3 regions of the Mesorhizobium sp. WSM4842 genome follow, and region 1 is predicted to be linked to each of the others. Evidence: predicted binding sites of a transcription regulator. Region 1 holds the regulator's gene; each other region holds the start of a gene.
The links. The regulator PhoB, encoded in region 1, activates phosphate uptake and scavenging genes when phosphate is short. The targets are predictions, from matches to a motif close to TGTCATNNANCTGTCAT.
Positions count from the first base shown of each region.

Region 1 (4,212 bases):
CGGCCCGATGGCCGAGGCATCCTGCGCAAGGATGATCAGCGCGTTGGCGCCCTGCGAGATCAGGCTCTCGACATCGGTCAGCTGCTTGCCGGGATTGGACTGTGCATCGGCGGAAATATACTTGTCGCCGGCGGCCTCGATCGCCGACTTCATGGCGGCTTCGTCGGTCTTCCAACGCTCTTCCTGGAAGTTCGACCACGAAACGCCAATGACCTTGTCCTTGGCCTGTGCGACCGACGCGAGCGTCAGCGACATGGCGACCCCCGCCAGAATGGCGGCTGTGAATCTCTTCATGATTTTCCTCCCTGCGCCGCGTACGGCGCGACCAACTGGCCCGAAGGCCGGCACAAAGGCTCCTATTTTTTCGAGCCTCGAAAAAATACTGGTCCAACGCCGAAGCACTGTCAACACCAATTCTGATGGATTTTGTTGGCCTGCCGGCTTTTTTTCGAGGCTCGGAATAAACAATGACAGGCCCTTCTGCTTCTGCCAGTATTTGTCGGACATTACCGACGGCTTCCGGTTCATGAGCGGCCGCGGCAATAGGGAGGAAGCAAAAGAATGTCGGTTGGAATCCGTCATGACGATTTGCGCCGGCGCAACCGGGCGATGGTGATTTCTGCGGTACGCCGGGCCGGCCAGCCGTCGCGGACCGAGATCGCCGCAACCACCGGCCTCAGCCATTCGACCATATCGGCGATCTCTTCCGACCTGATCCAGCAAGGCATCCTGACCGAGAGCAAGGCGAGCGAGACCGTTTCGATGAAACGCGGCCGACCGCAGGTCGGCCTCAGCCTCAATCCGGAAGCCGCTGCGGTATTGGCGGTCGTGTTGTCGCTGAATTTCCTGTCGGTCGCTGTCATCGATTATGCCGGACAGGTGGTCGCCGAGGAACAGCGCCGGCTGGACACGCTGACCATGTCGCGCGACGAGCTGATCGACGAATGTGTCGCCATCGTGCGGCGCCGGATCGAAGACCCCAACCTCGACGTCCAAAGCGTCGCCCGCATCGCGCTGGCGATCCAGGGCATCACCGATTCGCATGCGCGCGCCATGTTGTGGTCGCCGATCACGCCGCAGACGAACATCGCCTTCGCCGACATTCTGGAACGCGAGTTCGGCATCCCGGCCATCATGGAGAACGACTGCAACATGATGGCCGTGGCGCTGCGCTGGCGTGACCCGGATCGCTACCGCGACGATTTCATCGCCATCCTGCTCTCGCACGGCATCGGTATGGGGCTGGTGCTGAAGGGCGAACTGTTCACCGGCACCCATTCCTCGGGCGGCGAATTCGGCCACATGATTCATCGGCCGGGCGGCGCGCTTTGCCGCTGCGGGCGGCGCGGCTGCGTCGAGGCCTATGCCGGCAACTACGCCATCTGGCGCAACGCAAGGCAATTGAGCGAGAACGCAGAGCCGGTCGCCGATGTCAGCGACGCCGAGATGCGGGCACTGGCGGCCCGGGCGCGCCAGACGGACGGACCGGAGCGCGAAGCCTACCGCAAGGCCGGCGAAGCGCTCGGCTTCGGGCTTGGCAGCCTGTTCGCGCTGATCGATCCGGCGCCGGTCGCCATGGTCGGCGCCAGCGCTGCCGCCTTCGACCTGATCGAGCCGGCCCTGCGCGAGGCCATCGCCCAGACCGCCGGCGGCCAGCATTCGGGTTCGATTTCCTTCGACACCGAGACGAACGAGCTGCCGCTGATCCGCGAAGGCTGCGCCTTGCGAGCGCTGAGCTTCGTCGACCAGGAGATTTTCGCGCCGGGCGCGCAAGGGAAGTCCGGCACGATCAGGAAGGACGTGGCGTGAGTCCGAAGGCAAGGAACAAAGGCGGAATGCGACTTGGGGTTGTGTTGAGATTCAGGTCAGGCCGCGCCGGAGTCGAAGACGGGCGCGAAGCGACCAGACTGGGCGAGTTCCGAGAACCGGAACGGAGCGTACTTTTGGGTACGTACCGGAAGCGCAGGAAATCGCCGGTCGCAGGCCGGCATCACCTGAATATCAGCTAGTCTTCCCTGATCGCATAGCCCGCACCGCGGATGGTGCGGATGACATCGGGCATGCGACCATTGTTGACCGCCTTGCGCAACCGGCCGACATGGACGTCCACCGTGCGCTCGTCGATGTAGATCGTCTCGCCCCAGACATTATCGAGCAACTGGCTGCGCGAGAAGACCCGACCTGGGTGCCGCATCATGAATTCGAGCAGCCGGAATTCGGTCGGCCCGAGCCGGATCTCGCTCTTCTTGCGATAGACCCTGTGCGATTCGCGATCGAGCATGATGTCGCCGACCTTCAGCACGCTGGACAGCACTTCGGGCTTGGCGCGGCGCAGCAGCGCCTTGATCCTGGCCATGAATTCCGGTGTCGAGAACGGCTTGACCAGGTAGTCGTCGGCCCCTGTCGAGAGGCCGCGCACCCGGTCGCTCTCCTCGCCGCGTGCGGTCAGCATGATGATCGGCAGCCGCTCGGTTTCGGGGCGCATCCGAAGGCGTCGGCAAAGCTCGATGCCGGAAACCGCCGGCACCATCCAGTCGAGCACCAGAAGATCGGGCACGTTTTCCTGCAGCCGGATTTCGGCCTCGTCGCCGCGCGTCACCACCTCGACCTGATAGCCTTCGGATTCCAGATTGTAGCGGAGGAGGACGCCCAGCGGCTCTTCGTCCTCCACCACCATGATGCGTGGCGCGATCATCGACCGGTCACCCCCGTCATGTCGCCGGCGCCGACATCGTCGTTTCGTCGAGCTTCGGGCGATCCGCCGGCAATTGCTGCCCGGTCACGACATAGTAGGCGTTTTCGGCGATGTTGGTGACGTGATCGCCGATACGCTCGAGATTCTTGGCGCAGAACAGAAGATGCGTGCAGGCGGTGATGTTGCGCGGATCCTCCATCATGTAGGTCAGGAGTTCGCGAAAAACCGCCGTGTATTTCACGTCGATCTTCTGGTCGTCGGCGCGCAGTTCTTTCAACGCGCCGGCATTGCGCGACACATAGTGCTCGACCACGCCGCGGAGCTGCACAAGAACGAGATCCGCCATCGCGTCGATACCGTGCGAGAGATTACGCGGCGTGGCGCTCTGCCCGACTGCGCTGACCCGCTTGGCTATGTTCTTGGCCAGGTCGCCGATGCGCTCGAGATCGCCGGCCATGCGGATTGCGCCAACCACGGCGCGCAGATCTTGCGCCATCGGCTGCCGCTTGGCGATCAGCGTGATCGCACTATCGTCGAGTTCGCGCTGCCGCGCATCCATGATGGCGTCGTCCGAGACGACGCGCTGCGCCATCGCATTGTCTGATGCAAGCAACGCGCGGATCGAGGCTGCGACCATCGCGGCGGCGAGCTCGTCCATATCGCGGATCAGCCTGTCGATGTGCTCCAGTTCCTCGTCGAAAGATGCGACGGTGTGTTCACCCATGATACTGTCCTCGTGTTCGAAATTCGCCGCCGGACCGCTCAGCCGAACCGGCCGGTGATGTAGTCCTGGGTGCGCTTGTCGTCGGGGTTGGTGAACATCTTGTCGGTCGCGCCCTCCTCGACCAGATAGCCGAGATGGAACATCGCCGTGCGTTGCGACACGCGCGCTGCCTGCTGCATCGAATGGGTGACGATGACGATCGTGTAGTTCTGGCGCAGTTCGTCAATCAGTTCCTCGACGCGGGCGGTGGCGATCGGATCGAGCGCCGAACAGGGCTCGTCCATCAGGATCACTTCCGGCGATACGGCGATGGCGCGCGCGATGCACAGGCGCTGCTGCTGTCCGCCGGAGAGACCGGTACCCGACTCGAGCAGGCGATCCTTGACCTCGTTGAACAGGCCGGCCTTCTTCAGGCTCGATTCAACGATGCCGTCCAACTCGGCCTTGCTCCTGGCCAGGCCGTGAATGCGCGGACCGTAGGCGACGTTTTCATAGATCGACTTCGGAAACGGGTTCGGCTTCTGGAATACCATGCCGACGCGGGCTCGCAGCTCGACGACATCGATCTTCGGGTCGTAGACATCCTCGCCGTCGAGCGTGATCTTGCCGCTCACCCGCGCGATATCGATGGTGTCGTTCATTCGGTTCAGGCACCGCAGGAAGGTCGACTTGCCACAGCCCGATGGGCCGATCAACGCCGTCACCTGGTTCTCGCGGACATCGAGATCCACGTCGAACAGAGCTCGCTTCTCGCCGTAATGAACAGAGACCTTGTCGCCCTTCATCTTGATCG
Region 1 covers NZ_CM148372.1:1,590,455-1,594,666, reverse strand. Annotated here, with positions in the region: gene xylF (D-xylose ABC transporter substrate-binding protein) at 1-294, opposite strand, end outside; gene AC0NIE_RS07620 (ROK family protein) at 562-1,809, shown strand; gene phoB (phosphate regulon transcriptional regulator PhoB) at 2,006-2,695, opposite strand; gene phoU (phosphate signaling complex protein PhoU) at 2,712-3,419, opposite strand; gene pstB (phosphate ABC transporter ATP-binding protein PstB) at 3,458-4,212, opposite strand, start outside.

Region 2 (4,212 bases), 3.4 Mb from region 1:
ACAATGGTGTAGGAGGGCCGGGGGGTGCAAATCACAAGCCGATTTTTACCAAGTGACCGATGGCCACCCTGCAAAGAAACACACAGAAGCTCTTCTACTATGCGCGCAATGTCGTGCGCGATATCGCACCGCAGGCGCTGTTCCGCCGCAGGCTCGCCGGGCTGCTCGATCAGGCCAGGCTTTCGGACGGATCGGTCCGCGCGCGTCTCAACCACTACAACAGCTTGCAGGGCGCTTTCGCGCCGAGCGCCGGGGCCCTGCCGGTCAGCCGGCTACCGAGAGGCCGGAGCATGTATTACTACGATCTGAAGGAATTTACCCGCTACTTCGATCCCGATTTGCGCATCGACCTCGAATTCGGCGACGTCGTCGAAGTGCCTGCGATGCCGTCGATCGTCAAGGATCGGCCGATCGCCGGCGACAACAGGAACGGGATCCTGTTCAAGCTCAACAAGTTCCGCCACTTCCACATGCCCGCCGACGATTTTGCTTTTGCGGACAAGCTTCCGGTTGCGGTGTGGCGCGGCGAGCTCAACAACCCGATAAGGACCTTGCTTCTGGAGGCGGCGCACGATCTGCCCTTTTGCGATGTCGGCACGCCCAAACCGACGGCAGCGCCCGAATATCGCAAGCCTTATCTGAGCATCGATCAGCAGCGGCGCTGTCGCTATATCATTTCGCTCGAAGGCAACGATGTGGCGACCAACCTCAAATGGATCATGAGTTCGAATTCGCTGTGCCTGATGCCGCCGCCGACATACGAGACATGGTTCGCCGAAAGCGATCTCGTGGCCAACGTCCACTATGTGCCGCTCGAACCTGATTTCACGGATCTTGCCGAGCGGGTGCAGTATCTCGAACGCCATCCGACTGAGGCCGAACGCATCGTCGCCGCCGCCAACGCCTATTGCCGCAACTTCGCCGACGAACGCGCCGAGCAGGCGATCTGCTTGCTCGTGCTCTACAAGTATTTTGTGCTCAGCGGTCAGATCGAGCCTGATCCCGAGGTCTGGCGTTTTATCTCAGGCTAAGCCCGCGGCGACCTTCGACCTGATCCGTTGTCAGACACCTTCCCGGTCGAGAACCAGATCGGCCGGACCAAACCGGTCCTTTGCCGTGAACTGCTGGTGCCAGTAGGGGTAGAGAACGGGCGGGCGGCTGACTGCGTCGAGGCGTGCGCGCTCATCGCTGGTCAGCACAAGGCTTGCAGCGGCGATATTGTCCTTGAACTGTGCTTCGGTCCGTCCGCCGATGACCAGCGAACTGATGGCCGGCCGGCCGAGCAGCCAGGCAAGCGCCACCTGCGCCGCCGACACGCCATGGTTGTTGCCGATATAGGCAAGCACGTCGACGATCCGCCATAGCCGCTCCTCATCACGGATCGGCGGTTCAGACCAGCCGCTGAGCTGGCGGGCGGTGGCCTGGTCGCGTTTGTATTTGCCGGACAGCAGTCCGCCGGCGAGCGGGCTCCACACCAGCACGCCAAGCCCCTGGTCGACCGAGATCGGCAGCAGTTCATATTCGGCTTCGCGCGCTTCCAGCGTGTAGTGGATCTGCTGGGTGACGAAGCGCGGCTGGTGCTGGCGGTCGCTGATCCCCAGCGCCTTCATCACTTGCCAGCCGGAATAGTTGGAACAGCCGACATAGCGGACCTTGCCCTGGCTGACGAGCGTGTCGAGCGCGGCGATGGTCTCCTCCAGCGGCGTCGTGCCGTCCCATTCGTGCAGGAAATATATGTCGATGACGTCGGTCCTGAGGCGCTTCAGGCTCTTCTCGCACTCGCGGATCAGATGGTAGCGCGACAGCCCTTCGTCGTTGGGACCGTCACCGATCCGCATGCGCGCCTTGGAGGCGATCAGTACATCGCCCTTGCGCCTGCCACCGAGCGCGTCGCCGATGATCTCTTCCGAAAGCCCATTCGAATAGACATTGGCGGTGTCGATGAGATTGATGCCGGAATCGATGCAGAGGTCGATCATCCGGCGCGCCTCGTCGAGATCGGTCTTGCCGACCGCCGAAAATGCGCCGGCGCCGCCAAAGGTCATGGTGCCCATGGTCAGCGTCGAAACCTTCAGCCCGGAACGGCCGAGAGTGCGGTATTCCATGTCAGATCCTCGCAATTGCGTTGAGAAGGGCTGCTTCGAAGGCTGCCCAAAAGGACGTGGCATTTGTAGGACAATTCGCGCCGCTTGTCGTGCATGCGATTGAGGTTGATCGATCACATCTCACGGATTTGCGCGACCGGCGCACAGGCCGGCTGCAATAAAACCGTCATTGCCGGCCTGTATGCAAGTCGGCTCAAGGTGTTCGATCTTGGCTGGCAGGCCGGACGCCGACACGGGCGTGCACGCGGAGCAGCATAAATGACTGAAGCAAAACAGAATTCTCCCGCCAAGGACTGGCTGGAGGCGGAACTCGCCGACACGCTCGACGAAGACTATGAGCTGGAAATGTCGGAACCGGCGCTGTCGCTGGAAATCGCCAGAATCTACAAGAACGCGCATCCGCCCTCGATGAATCGCCTGCAATATTTTCGCGACCTGATCACGCTGCAATCCGAATTGATCAAGCTGCAGTCCTGGGTGGCTTACACCAAGAAGAAGCTGGTTGTGGTTTTCGAGGGCCGCGACTCGGCCGGCAAGGGCGGCGTCATCAAGCGCATCACCCAGCGGCTCAATCCGCGCATCTGCCGCGTCGTTGCCTTGCCGGCGCCGACCGAGCGCGAGAAGTCGCAATGGTATTTCCAGCGCTACGTGCCGCATTTGCCGGCAGGCGGCGAGATCGTGCTGTTCGACCGCTCCTGGTACAACCGCTCCGGCGTCGAAAGGGTGATGGGATTTGCCGAACCGGATCAGGTCGAGGAGTTTTTTCGCGACGTGCCGGAGTTCGAGCGCATGCTGGTCCGCTCCGGCATCACGCTGGTCAAATACTGGTTCTCCATCACCGACGAGGAGCAGCAGATGCGTTTCCAGATGCGCATCCATGATCCGATGAAGCAGTGGAAGCTGTCGCCGATGGACCTGCAGTCGCGCGTGCGCTGGGAGCAGTACACCAAGGCCAAGGAAGAGACCTTCGCCCGCACCAACATTCCCGAAGCCCCCTGGTTCATCGTCGAGGGCAACGACAAGAAGCGGGCACGGCTGAACTGCATCGATCATCTCCTCAAGCAGATGCCTTATCAGGAGGTGCCGCACGAGGAGATCACGCTGCCCGACCGCGTCTTCAATCCCGAATACGAGCGCCAGGTATTGCCGCGCGAGCTGTATGTGCCGGAGAAGTATTAAGGCAGAGCTCCCTTCTCCCCGTCACTATACGGGAGAAAGATGCCGGCAGGCGGATGAGAGACAGCGCCAACCTCGACAGTTGAACCTGCCAAAGTCACTGCATGGGACCAAATTTATTTTGATGTCATATTGCCATAGGGGGTATTGTCCGGCAGCGTAATCATTGATCGATTGCGCCGCCCCTCATTGCCCTGCCGGGCATTTTCTCCCCGTATAGTGACGGGGAGAAAGGGGCCTGTACCGAGGTTTCGCCAACAGAGCAGACGAAACGTCCTAATCGCGCTTGATGATCAGATGCGTGGCATTCGGCGTTGCGACCTGCTCGCTGCAGCGGTAGCCGAGCCGGGGCATGTCGATGCCGGCAAAAAGATTCTCGCCTGAGCCGAGCAGCATCGGCGATATCGCAAGATGCATGTCGTCGACGAGCTTTTCCTGGAGATATTGCCGGATCGTGGCGACGCCGCCGCCCAGCCGTACATCCTTGCCATCAGCCGCTGCCTTCGCCTTTTCCAGCGCTGAGTGGATACCATCGGTTACGAAATAGAAGGTCGTGCCGCCGTCCATGACAAGAGGATCCCGCGGAAAGTGGGTGAGCACGAAGACCGGCACATGGTAGGGCGGATTGTCTCCCCACCAGCCTTTCCAGGTGTCATCGGGCCAAGGTCCGCGGATCGGCCCGAACATGTTTCGGCCCATGATCCACGCCCCGATATCTTCGAAGCTGCGCGTCACAAACGTGTCGTCGGTATCCGTGGTCCCGCCATCTTCACCAGACATGTTGCGGAAGGTTCGGGTGCCGAGCATCCATGTGTGCAAGGCTTCCCCGCCGATGCCCAGCGGCTCTTTCAGGTCCTGGTCGGGACCGGCGCCGAAGCCGTCGATAGACAGGGTGAATGCGTTGACACGAAGCTTGGACATGAGTACCTCT
Region 2 covers NZ_CM148372.1:5,033,715-5,037,926, reverse strand. Annotated here, with positions in the region: gene AC0NIE_RS24550 (glycosyl transferase family 90) at 60-1,031, shown strand; gene AC0NIE_RS24545 (aldo/keto reductase) at 1,062-2,105, opposite strand; gene ppk2 (polyphosphate kinase 2) at 2,364-3,284, shown strand; gene AC0NIE_RS24535 (dihydrofolate reductase family protein) at 3,558-4,202, opposite strand.
Region 2: ppk2 (polyphosphate kinase 2) is a predicted target of PhoB. The motif match lies at 2,259-2,275, and genes of this name have one in related genera.

Region 3 (4,212 bases), 3.4 Mb from region 1:
GCAACTGTCAAATCATCGCCATGCCGCCATTCACGTGAATGGTCTGGCCGGTGACATAGGCAGCTTCGTTGGAAGCGAGGTAGGCGACGGCGGAAGCGACTTCGGCGCTGGTGCCCATGCGCCGTGTCGGGATCGCTGCCATGATCGCCTCTTTCTGCTTGTCGTTGAGCTTGTCGGTCATCGCCGATTCGATGAAGCCCGGAGCGACGCAGTTGACGGTGATGTTGCGGGTGGCGATCTCCTGCGCCAGCGACTTGGAAAAGCCGATCATGCCGGCCTTGGAGGCGCAGTAATTGGTCTGGCCGGGATTGCCGGTGACGCCAACCACAGAGGTGATGTTGATGATGCGGCCATGCCGGCGCCGCATCATCGGATGGGTCAGTTCGCGGGTCAGCCGGAACACGGCGGTCAGATTGACTTCGAGCACCGTATCCCAGTCGGCGTCCGCCATGCGTACGAACAGACCGTCCTTGGTGATGCCGGCATTGTTGACGAGAATGTCGACGCCTTCGAGATCGGCCTCGACCTGCTGGCCGAGCGCCTTGACCTCGTCGCGATTGGAAAGGTTCGCCGGGAACAGCTTGACCCGCTCGCCGAGCTCGGCCGCCAGCGTCTCCAGCTTTTCGACGCGGGTGCCGTGCAGGCCGACAACGGCGCCCTGCGCATGCAGCACCCTGGCGATAGCCTCGCCGATGCCTCCCGATGCGCCTGTGACGAGCGCCTTGCGGCCGGTCAATTCGAACATGTCTTGTCTCCTGATCTAAGAGAACACCCTACACGGGTGGGGTCAAATCTCGGCGGTTATGCGAGCGCCGCCAGCGCCGCCTCGACATCCGCCGCCGTGCCGACAGCGCCGGTGGCGATATCGCGGTTGATGCGCCGCGCCAGTCCCGACAGCACCTTGCCGGCGCCCACCTCGTAAAGTGTCGCAATGCCATTTGCGCCGAACCACTCCACCGTTTCGCGCCAGCGCACGCGGCCGGTCACCTGTTCGACCAGGCGGCGGGCGATTGCGTCCGGATCGCTGGACGGGGTGACCGACACGTTAGAGACTACGGCCACCAACGGCGCGTTCTTCGTGACCTCGGCCAGCGCATTGCGCATGACCTTGGCCGCCGGTGCCATAAGCGCCGAATGGAAAGGTGCCGAGACCTGCAGCATCAGCGCCCGCTTGGCGCCTTTATCCGTGCACAGCCTCGCCGCCAGTTCGACCGCCGCCCTGGCGCCGGAGATCACCAGTTGGCCACCGCCATTGTCGTTGGCAATCTGGCAAACTGAATCTTTGGCTGAACCTTTGGCCGCTTCAGCGCAGGCGTCTTCGACATCGGCCTGTTCCAGCCCGATGATCGCCGCCATGGCGCCCTCGCCGGCCGGCACTGCCGCCTGCATGGCATTGCCGCGGATACGCAAGAGCCGGGCGGCATCGGCGACCGAAACGAAACCGGCGGCGGCAAGCGCCGAATATTCGCCGAGCGAATGGCCGGCGACATAGGCGACCTTGTCCTTCAGCGAGAAGCCGCGCGATTCCAGCGCCCGGATCGCGGCAAGTGACACAGCCATCAGCGCCGGCTGGGCATTGGCGGTCAGCGTCAGCGTCTCTTCCGGCCCTTCCCAGATCAGCTTCGACAGGTTTTCGCCGAGCGCGTCGTCGACCTCTTCGAAGATCTTCCGCGATTCCGGAAAGGCGTCGGCGAGGTCCTTGCCCATGCCGACAGCTTGGCTGCCCTGTCCCGGAAAGGTGAATGCAACGGCCATGTGTGGCTCCCAACCGGCTGATTTTTTCCTGCCTGTGACGCAAGGCGGGCGGGCAAGTCAAGTCCGGTATCGGCCCGACCCGGGCCACTCCGGCTCGGTATTGCTGGCCGAGTACCTGTTCCAAAAGGCTTTTTATCGATCACTCATGATGAAAATCGCTCACGATTCGTTTGCTGGCTCTTCTTATTTCAGCCACAGGCGCTAGCTTTTCGTGACATATCGATGACAGCTCAATGACGCTTTTGTGTATGGTCGGGGGAATTGTAACGTGGCAAGGACTGGGAAGGGCGCTGGCAAAGCCGCGCCACAGTTTCTGGAAGGCGATCCGGCCACCGGCTATCTGCCGGGCCGGAAATGGCCTGTTATCCGTTATGGCCTCGTCAGCCTTCTCGCCGCCACCATCCTGGTTTTTGCGATCGAACTGATCGTGCGCGGCGACTTTGCCGGTACCGTCGCATTCTTCCTGCAGCCCTTCAAGCCGGGCTGGACCACCATCATCATCTTCGCGCTGATTCTGATCGGCCTCGACGCAGTGCTCGGCCGCAGCCACCAGAGCCTGATTATCGTCGCGCCGCTGACCCTGGCGCTGGCCTTCGTCGGCCATCAGAAATCGCTTTATCTCGGCGATCCGCTCTATCCGACCGATTTCCTCTATTCACGCCAGATCGTAGCGCTGATGCCGCTTCTGGTGCGCGAACGTCCGGGAACCGCCATCGCTCTGGCGGTCGGCATCGTTGGCAGCCTCTCGCTGCTCGTTTATGGCTGGCGGCTGTGGCGCCGCCGGGTACCGGCGCTCGGTCGCAAGGGGCGGCTGGCCAGGCTGACGCTGACCGTGCCGCTGCTCGCCTTCTTCGTGTCGATCATGGATTACGCGACGTTCTCGTGGACCCGCGACCGGCTGCAAATCATCCCGATCATGTGGGACCAGAAGGAAAATTACGCCTCCAACGGCTTCGCACTGGCCTTCGCGCTCAACGTGCCGATGGCCCATGTCCCCGCGCCTGCCGGCTACTCCGACAAAGCGATCGCGGCGATCGAAAGGCCTGATGTGAAGGCATCGGTACCGACCGAGAAGCCAGATATCATCATCGTCATGAGCGAATCCTTCTGGGATCCGACCGAACTGCCCGGCGTCACCATCACGCCCGATCCGATTCCCAACGTGCGGGCGCTGCGCTCTGGCCACGTATTCTCGCCCGAATTCGGCGGCATGACCGCCAATGTCGAGTTCGAGGCGCTGACCGGCCTTTCCAACGCCTTCCTGCCGGCCGGCAGCATCCCCTACCAGCAATATGTCCGCGCGCCGGTGCCGTCGATGGCAACGTTCCTGAAGAGCCAGGGCTATGAGACGCGCGCCATCCATCCGGGCACAAGCTGGTTCTGGAACCGAACGCCGGTCTATGCGGAGTTCGGCTTCGATGACTTCAAGTCCGAAGAAAACATGCCGTATCTCGAAAAGCGCGGGCCGCTAGCGTCGGACGCGGCAATGACCGACGAGATCATCCGCGAAGCCGACGCCACGGACAATCCGTTCTTCTACTTCGCCGTCAGCCTGCAAAACCACGGACCCTACGAACCGAATCGCTACTACAATCCGACCCACAAGGTGCAGGCTCCGACCAGCCAGTGGGCAAAGGATTCGCTGCTGAGCTTCACGGAAGGCGCATCCGACGCCGACAAGAGCCTCGAGCGCCTTGTCGAATGGGCGAAGAACCGGCGGCGACCGACGGTTATCGCCTTCTTCGGCGACCATCTGCCGCCGCTCGGTCCTGTCTATGTCGAGACCGGCTTCCTCAAGGATAACGTCGCGCCACGCAAGGAGCCGCCCGACCAGATGCTGCTGCATCACCGAACACCGCTGATCGTATGGTCCAACCGCACCGGTCCGGTCGCGGACATGGGCACTGTCAGTCCAGTCTTTCTGCCCTACCATGTCCTGACCACGGCCGGGATCAGCCACCCCTATTACACCGGCTTCCTCGGCCAGATGCGCGAGCGCTACAGCGTCGTCGACCGCAATTTGTTGATGACGCCGGCGGGCGAGGCCACGCCGGACTGGGCGCGCAAGAAGAAAATCGACCCGGCCATTCGCGATTTCCGTCTGCTGCAATACGACATGATGTTCGGCAAGCGCCGCGCAGCGCCCGATTTCTTCCCGGAAACGGTGAAGAAGCTCGTTCCGCATACAAGCTGAAGATGCCGCGACATGTCGCCCTCGCGGCGGCGGATTTTCGGCTCGCCCTTGCCTTGCGGCCAAATTCCTGTATAGACGCCCGCAATCTGCCGGTCCTTGCTGGGGGCTGAACGGAGGGCCGGAGGTTTTTTCGAAACCTTCGTGTGGAGCCAGAAGCGCTTCCGCCTCCCGTGTCTCCGCTCTCGACCGTCTCGTCATGCTCCTTTCTTCCCCGCCCCCTAGGGATCGGCGGGTCAGAGAAGTTGCAGAGGCTTTTGCCGCCG
Region 3 covers NZ_CM148372.1:5,338,313-5,342,524, forward strand. Annotated here, with positions in the region: gene fabG (3-oxoacyl-[acyl-carrier-protein] reductase) at 8-745, opposite strand; gene fabD (ACP S-malonyltransferase) at 802-1,755, opposite strand; gene AC0NIE_RS26105 (LTA synthase family protein) at 2,024-3,949, shown strand.
Region 3: AC0NIE_RS26105 (LTA synthase family protein) is a predicted target of PhoB. The motif match lies at 1,978-1,994, and genes of this name have one in related genera.